Regions from separate parts of the Lactiplantibacillus sp. 30.2.29 genome, predicted to be linked through region 2. Evidence: predicted binding sites of a transcription regulator. Region 2 holds the regulator's gene; the other holds the start of a gene.
The links. The regulator Rex, encoded in region 2, represses fermentation and respiration genes when NADH is low (regulators of the CRP and FNR family bind a similar motif). The targets are predictions, from matches to a motif close to TTGTGAANTANTTCACAA.
Positions count from the first base shown of each region.

Region 1: a site for Rex is predicted at 2,037-2,054, ahead of pplA (extracellular electron transfer flavoprotein PplA). Genes of this name have one in related genera too.

Region 1 covers NZ_JAGYGU010000007.1:10,735-14,166, forward strand. The annotation lists gene KGF65_RS05160 (FAD:protein FMN transferase) at 1-862, opposite strand, end outside; gene pplA (extracellular electron transfer flavoprotein PplA) at 1,091-2,014, opposite strand; gene KGF65_RS05170 (FAD-dependent oxidoreductase) at 2,299-3,432, shown strand, end outside.
Region 2 covers NZ_JAGYGU010000015.1:31,216-34,647, forward strand. The annotation lists gene KGF65_RS09735 (ABC-F family ATP-binding cassette domain-containing protein) at 1-1,665, opposite strand, end outside; gene KGF65_RS09740 (redox-sensing transcriptional repressor Rex) at 1,834-2,511, shown strand; gene KGF65_RS09745 (CPBP family intramembrane glutamic endopeptidase) at 2,623-3,267, opposite strand.

The DNA.
Region 1 (3,432 bases), on a different contig from region 2:
AAGGCGCACCGGTTTGCGGATCCATCAAATGGCTGTAAACTTTACCATTCTTTTTCAGGTAACGCTCGTAAATACCGGAAGTCACGATCGCCATATTCTTAGCCGGTAACGAGCCAATCGCCGTGCCCCGTGATGCTTTCGGGTCTTGAATGCCGACCGTCCAATTGCCAGACTTAGTGCCCTTTGGACTGTCACCTAAGACATAAATATTACCCCCAAGGTCAATAATAGCCGTAGAAACGCCGTGGTCCAGCAAGTAAGTCTTCACTTGATCAGTCATGTAGCCTTTCGCAATGCCGCCCAAGTCAAGCTGCATCCCCTTTTTCTTCAGGTAAACCGTCCGTTTTTTATCGTTCAATTTAACTTGGCGATAGTCGACCAGTTTGACGTTGGTCGCAATTTCTTGTTTCGTCGGCACCTTCGCATCCGAAAAACCGATGTGCCAGAGCGACGTGATTGGTCCAATGGCTAAATCAAAGGATTCATCCGAATTTTCACTGTAGTAATAGGCTGCTTTGATCATCGGATAGATGTCCTTGCTAACGGTGACCGGGTGCTTACCAGCAGCCGCGTTGATTTTGTCGATTTCGGACCCTTTTTGATTGACCGTAATCTTTTTAGCTTCAGATTTCAGCAACTTAAAAGCACCGTCCAAAACCTTGTCTTTCCCTTTATTATAAATCCGGAGCGTCACCACGGTCCCCATCATGAACTGGGTATCCTCGATCGGTGTCTTGATCACCTTGGTTGGCTTCGGCCGACTGCTAGCGTTTTTTTGTTTACTGGAAGTGATTCCACAAGCAGACAGCGGTAAAATCAGTACCGCAATTAACCCAATTTGAATCCATTTTTTTAGCTTCATGCCCAATACTTCCCCTAGTTTATAATTTCAATCGTCATTATACCAAAAATTGTCCTAACATTTATACCAAAATTGACGCCATCCGGTGATGCGGATTGAGTCGCCGCGACCCTTTTTAAGGTCAAATCGAGTTCAGCCTTCACCAGATATGTCGTCTGATTTCGGTTGAGTAAAACAAAAGGCCCTCAGCATGCGCCTCAGGCCTCAAAAATTTAATCGTTAACTTGCTTATTCAGAGAAAATCATGTTGTCAACCGTGATCGTGTTAGTGTCACCCTTTTGTGCGGCATTTTGTAATTGTTCCGCATAAAGAATGAAGGTGTTGGATGATTCAGTCGCACCCGTCACAACGTCAACCTTAGTTGGATCACTGCTCTTGACCAAGGACTTGTTCAAAGCTGGTTGATAAGTCTTAGGATTGGTCTTAGCAACCTTCTTCATCTGCTTGTTGTAAGCAGCATCGTCAACTTTGGACTTGCCGTTCTTATTAACTTGGTTATATTCAGACTTAGTAATCTTGTTGTCCTTGACCGTGATGGCAAAGGTAACTTTATAACCATGTGAGTAGTTCTTTTCGTTCAGCTTGTAAGTGCCATCCTTCATCTTGGCGCCATTGTCGATCTTGATGGTGGACTTGTTACCCGCTTGCGCAGCTTGAACGAGTTGTTGCGTGTAGTTTTGGAACGTCTTGGAAGATTCCGTAGCACCCGTAACAACGTCGATGGAACCAACGTTACCAGTTGCAGCGGAGCCGGTCAACGTCTTGTTCAACTTAGGCATGTAAGTCTTAGGGTTGGTACCGGCGATCTTCTTCATTTGCTTGTTATATGAAGTATCGTCAACCTTGGACTTGCCGTTCTTGTTCACTTGGTCATAACTGGACTTTGTGATTTTCCCCTTATTGTTGACGGTGATGCTCATCTTAGTGCGGTAGCCATGTGAATAGTTTTGTTCTTCGAGCGCGTAAGTACCCGCTTTCATTTTGCTGCCGGCGGTTAATTTAGCAACCTTCGTTGTCTTAGCTGAAGAACTTGAAGAAGATTTCTTCGATGAACTTGAGCTCGAACTAGAAGAGCTGCTACCACAACCTGCTAAAGCTAATGCGGAGATTGCCACAACCGAGGCACCCGTAATAACTGATTTGATTTTCATGATATCCCACTCCTAACCTTTTTTGTATAAAAATTCACATTAATCTTAACGTTTTACCTGCAAATAGTCAATCCTATTTCATTAAATAAATGATATTTAGTCCCAGTATTGACGCATTTGGTAACGTTTTAGGTCGTAACTATCATACCACTTTTTCTGGGTTCCATATAATGTGATTTATTATTCATTCTATCCCATAATCCATAGACAACCGCTTACATTATCGTTATAATTGTTAGTGGAATTATCTTTTTACACTATTTATTCAAGGGAGTTGTTACGCAATGGCAAAGAAAAATATTGTCGTTGTCGGTGCGGGGTTTGCTGGCGTTTACGCAACCAAAAAACTGTCCAAGCATTTTAAGAAAAATCCGGACGTTGAGATTACGTTAATTGACCGACATTCATACTTCACGTATATGACTGAATTACATGAAGTTGCCACGGAACGGGTGGAACCTGAGCATATTCAATATGATTTGCAACGGTTGTTCGCACGACGCAAAAATGTCCGTTTAGTTACGGATACGGTTACCGGCATTGATAAGGATGCCCAGACGGTCACAACTGAGCATGGGAGTTATCAATATGACCAACTGCTCATTAGTCTTGGTGGTGAATCCAATGATTTCGGCACGCCTGGGGTTAAGGAACACGGCTTTGAATTGTGGTCCTTCGAACAAGCGATGGCTTTGCGGTCACATTTATCAGCAATTATTCGGCGGGGCGCGGCAGAGCTCGACCCTGCAAAACGCAAAGCGATGTTGACGTTCACCGTCTGTGGTTCCGGATTCACAGGGTCCGAACTGATTGGTGAACTGATTGAATATCGGGACGTCTTAGCACGGGACAACAAGCTCGACCCGAGCGAGATCACCTTACAATTAGTGGAAGCCGCCCCAACCATCATCAACATGCTCAATCGGACGCAAGCTGGTAAGGCTGAAACCTACATGAAGAAGCATGGTGTGGATATCATGACCAACTCCATGATTACGGAAGTTTTCGAAGACCACGTCAACTTAAAGGGCAAAGATCCGATTCAGACTTATACGTTGATCTGGACAGCCGGTGTGCGGGCCAACAGTATTGTCAAGAAGTTCGGTATCGAAACCAATCCACGGGGTGGTCGGCTGGTCGCCAACGAATTCATGCAAGCTAAGGACAGCGATAACATCTTCTTAGCTGGTGATTCAACGAGTTACCAAGAACCTGACCAACCACGCCCAGTCCCACAAATCGTTCAAGGGGCTGAAGAAACTGCGGCTAAAGCGGTCGAAGGTATCATCAAGAACGTCGACAAGACCGATGTAACGATCAAGCCATTCAAAGGCGCTTATCAAGCATCCGTTGACTCGATTGGTTCTAAGTATGCCGTGGCTCAAGTCCTCGGCAAGTGGAACGTTTCAGGCTTTGTT
Region 2 (3,432 bases):
AGCTGCTGACTCAGCGGCCTGACTAGCTGCGGCGGCTGCCATTTCAGCTTGTTCCTGTTTTTTATCAATATAATAATCGTAATCGCCAAGGAAGAGTTCGGTTCCTTCTGGCGAGACTTCCACGACGCTGGTTGCCACTTGGTTGATGAAGTAGCGGTCATGCGAAACGAAGAGGAGGGTACCATCAAAATCATTGAGGGCCACTTCTAACACTTCGCGACTATCAATATCCAAGTGATTGGTCGGTTCGTCCAAAATCAAAAAGTTATCGTTTTGCATCGCGAGTTTCGTCAGCAATAGCCGCGCCCGTTCACCACCAGATAGGGCGTGAACCGGTTTGTCGACATCGGCACCCGTGAAGAGGAAACTTCCCAAAATCGTCCGAATATCCTTCTCGGGCGTGGTGGGATGTTCGTCCCAGAGTTCACTTAAGACGGTCTTTTTGTCATTTAAGTTGCGTTGCTCTTGGTCATAGTAGCCCGTGACAACGCCGGTACCGAAGACGGCCTGGCCTTTGATGAACGGAATCTGGCCGAGGATACTCTTGAGAAAAGTCGACTTACCGATTCCGTTTGGACCCACGATGGCAATGGCTTCGTGCTTCTTAACGTTTAAGTTATCCGGTTCCGACAGAATATGCCCGTCGTAACCAACTGCGGCATCCTTGACGGTCAAAACGATGTTGCCGCTTTGCTTCGCAGCGTGAAAACCGAAGTGGGCCGTTTTTTCATCACTATCAGGACGGTCGATCCGGTCCATCTTGGCCAACTGTTTCCGCCGCGCTTGAGCTCGTTTGGTCGTCGAGGCCCGCACGATATTCCGGTTGACAAAGTCTTCAAGCTTGCTAATCTCGGCTTGTTGCTTTTCGTAATGCTTCCACTGAGCTTGAATCCGAGCGGCCTTTTCTTGCACAAACTGGTCGTAGTTCCCAGTATAGTGTACCATTTCGTGATGTGACAGGTCGTACACTTCATTGACGACGCGGTCTAGGAAGTAACGGTCATGGCTGACGATCAGTAGGGCACCGGAATAGGATTGTAAGTAACTTTCCAGCCACGTCAACGTTTCGACGTCCAAGTGGTTGGTCGGTTCGTCCAGGATCAGCAAATCGCGCTTTTCTAGCAGTAGCTTTGCTAAGGCCAGTTGAGTTTTTTGTCCACCGGAAAGTTCGGTGACCGACTTGTCATAAACATCGGCATCGAACTGAAAACCGTGTAGGACACCACGGATTTCGGCCTGGTAGCCATAGCCATTTTTCTGTTGAAATTCTGTCTGAACTTGGTCGTAAGTTTTTAAGGTTTGTTGGTAGGCCTGGTCATCGTTCATGATGGCGGGATCGCTGAGCTGATTTTCAAGCGCATGCATCCGCTTCTCAATGGCGTGTAGTTCAGCAAACACGCTGCTCATTTCTTCCCAGATCGTATTTTGACTATCCAATCCTTGGTCTTGAGCTAAGTAACCGATCGTTAGACCCTTGCGCATCGATATTTGGCCTTCGTCAGGCACGGTCTCGCCGGCAATCATTTTAAGTAAGGTTGATTTACCAGCACCGTTGCGGCCGACTAAGGCAACGCGGGCGTGTTCTTGGATGTCCATTTGTACGTTATCGAACAAGACATCGGCGCCAAAACGCCGCATAACTTGCTGTACTTGTAGTAAAATCACGCTTTATTAAGCTCCTTTCACATTTGATTCGTGAGATAATTGTAGCATATTGTTACGGTTCGACCCAATTATTCGGAATAATAAGTAATTATTATTTCACAAAGTCGCAGGTTATGCTAGAATAGTGTCAGCAAATTCACAAACTTTTGATTGGGAGGAAACGTCCGAATGGCAGAGACAAAGATTCCACGGGCAACGGCAAAACGATTACCAATTTATTATCGCTATTTGAATATTTTACTAGACGCAGATAAGAAACGGGTATCGTCAACTGAATTGTCCGAGGCGGTTAAAGTAGATTCAGCAACGATTCGGCGTGATTTTTCGTATTTTGGGGCCCTCGGTAAACGCGGGTATGGATACGATGTTGAAACGCTGCTGGCATTTTTCAAAAAAATTCTAAATCAGGACACGCTAACCAACGTCGCGCTGATTGGGGTCGGTAATTTAGGCCACGCCCTGTTGAATTTTAATTTCCATAAAAATAGTAATGTCCGGATCTCAGCGGCTTTTGATGTTAATGAAGCCATTGCAAATACGGTCCAGAGTGGGGTTCCCGTCTATCCAATGACGGAACTCAAAAAGCAATTGATCGAACAACAGATTGAAATTGCCATCTTAACGGTGCCAACAACGGTTGTTCAAAAGATTACCGATGAGTTAGTTGATGCGAATGTTAAAGGCATCATGAACTTTACCCCATTACGGATCTCAGTTCCAGAAACAGTGCGGGTTCAAAACGTTGATTTAACCAATGAATTACAGACCTTAATTTACTTTATTGAACATTATGGTCAACAATTGGGTGACAACGGTCAAGATGAACCAGACGAAGATGAAGATTAGTCTGCGCATGCATCTCAAGATTATGATACCAAAAAGCTTCTCTGAAATAAATTTTCGGAGAAGCTTTTTTGAACGTCTAAATTAATGCCACGAACGAATAAGCGACGCAATCTAATGAAGTGCAGTCAAGAGCGTCGGCACAACGACCGCAGCGTTCATCAAAATATGAGACGTCATCGAAGTCTGAATTCGGCCGGTATGTTGATAAAGCCAGCAGAACAGCAATCCAACGAAGGCGTAGAGAATTAGATGACCGTCCGCGTGGGCGAGGCTGAAGAGAAAGCTCGAAATCAAGGCGGCCCCGATTTTGCCGGTCACCGCACTCAAGTTACCAAAGATGACCTTGCGGAAGACGATTTCTTCCATAATTGGGGCACCCACGATAATGGCTAAGAAAAATACCGGGTATTGTTGCCCAACGGTGAGTAGGGTCGACGTATTGTTGGAAGCCGTCGATTGCCCCAACATCGCAGTTATTTTAAGAATCAGAACTTGGCCGACAATGACTAGGACGAGCCCAATCAGGCCCCATAGAATGGCGACCAGCCAGTTACTGCGCTGCTGCTCAACGGCGTTTTTGGCTGTCATTCGGCGTGCTAGCCACAGCAATAGCAGTGCGCCGACCAAGTAGTCGACCGTTTGAATCAAGAAGACTTGGGACCCCAGTTGATGAAAGGCGGCCACTAAGACGCTTGGTAGCGCATAAACAATAAAATAAATAATCAGAATTAAGATTGATTGGCGGCGATTAACCATCAGCTCACGTCCTTTTTGAAAGTTTGTTCGATTTTTTCATTAACACACGCATTGTGTTCGTTAATTTATCATGAATCATGATTAAATCATGGTGTTTTCTGAGTTCAAGCCCGCCAGCTGAGACCCGCTGGAAACAGTGCGAATTTGCGTAAACCTACTGTTGTG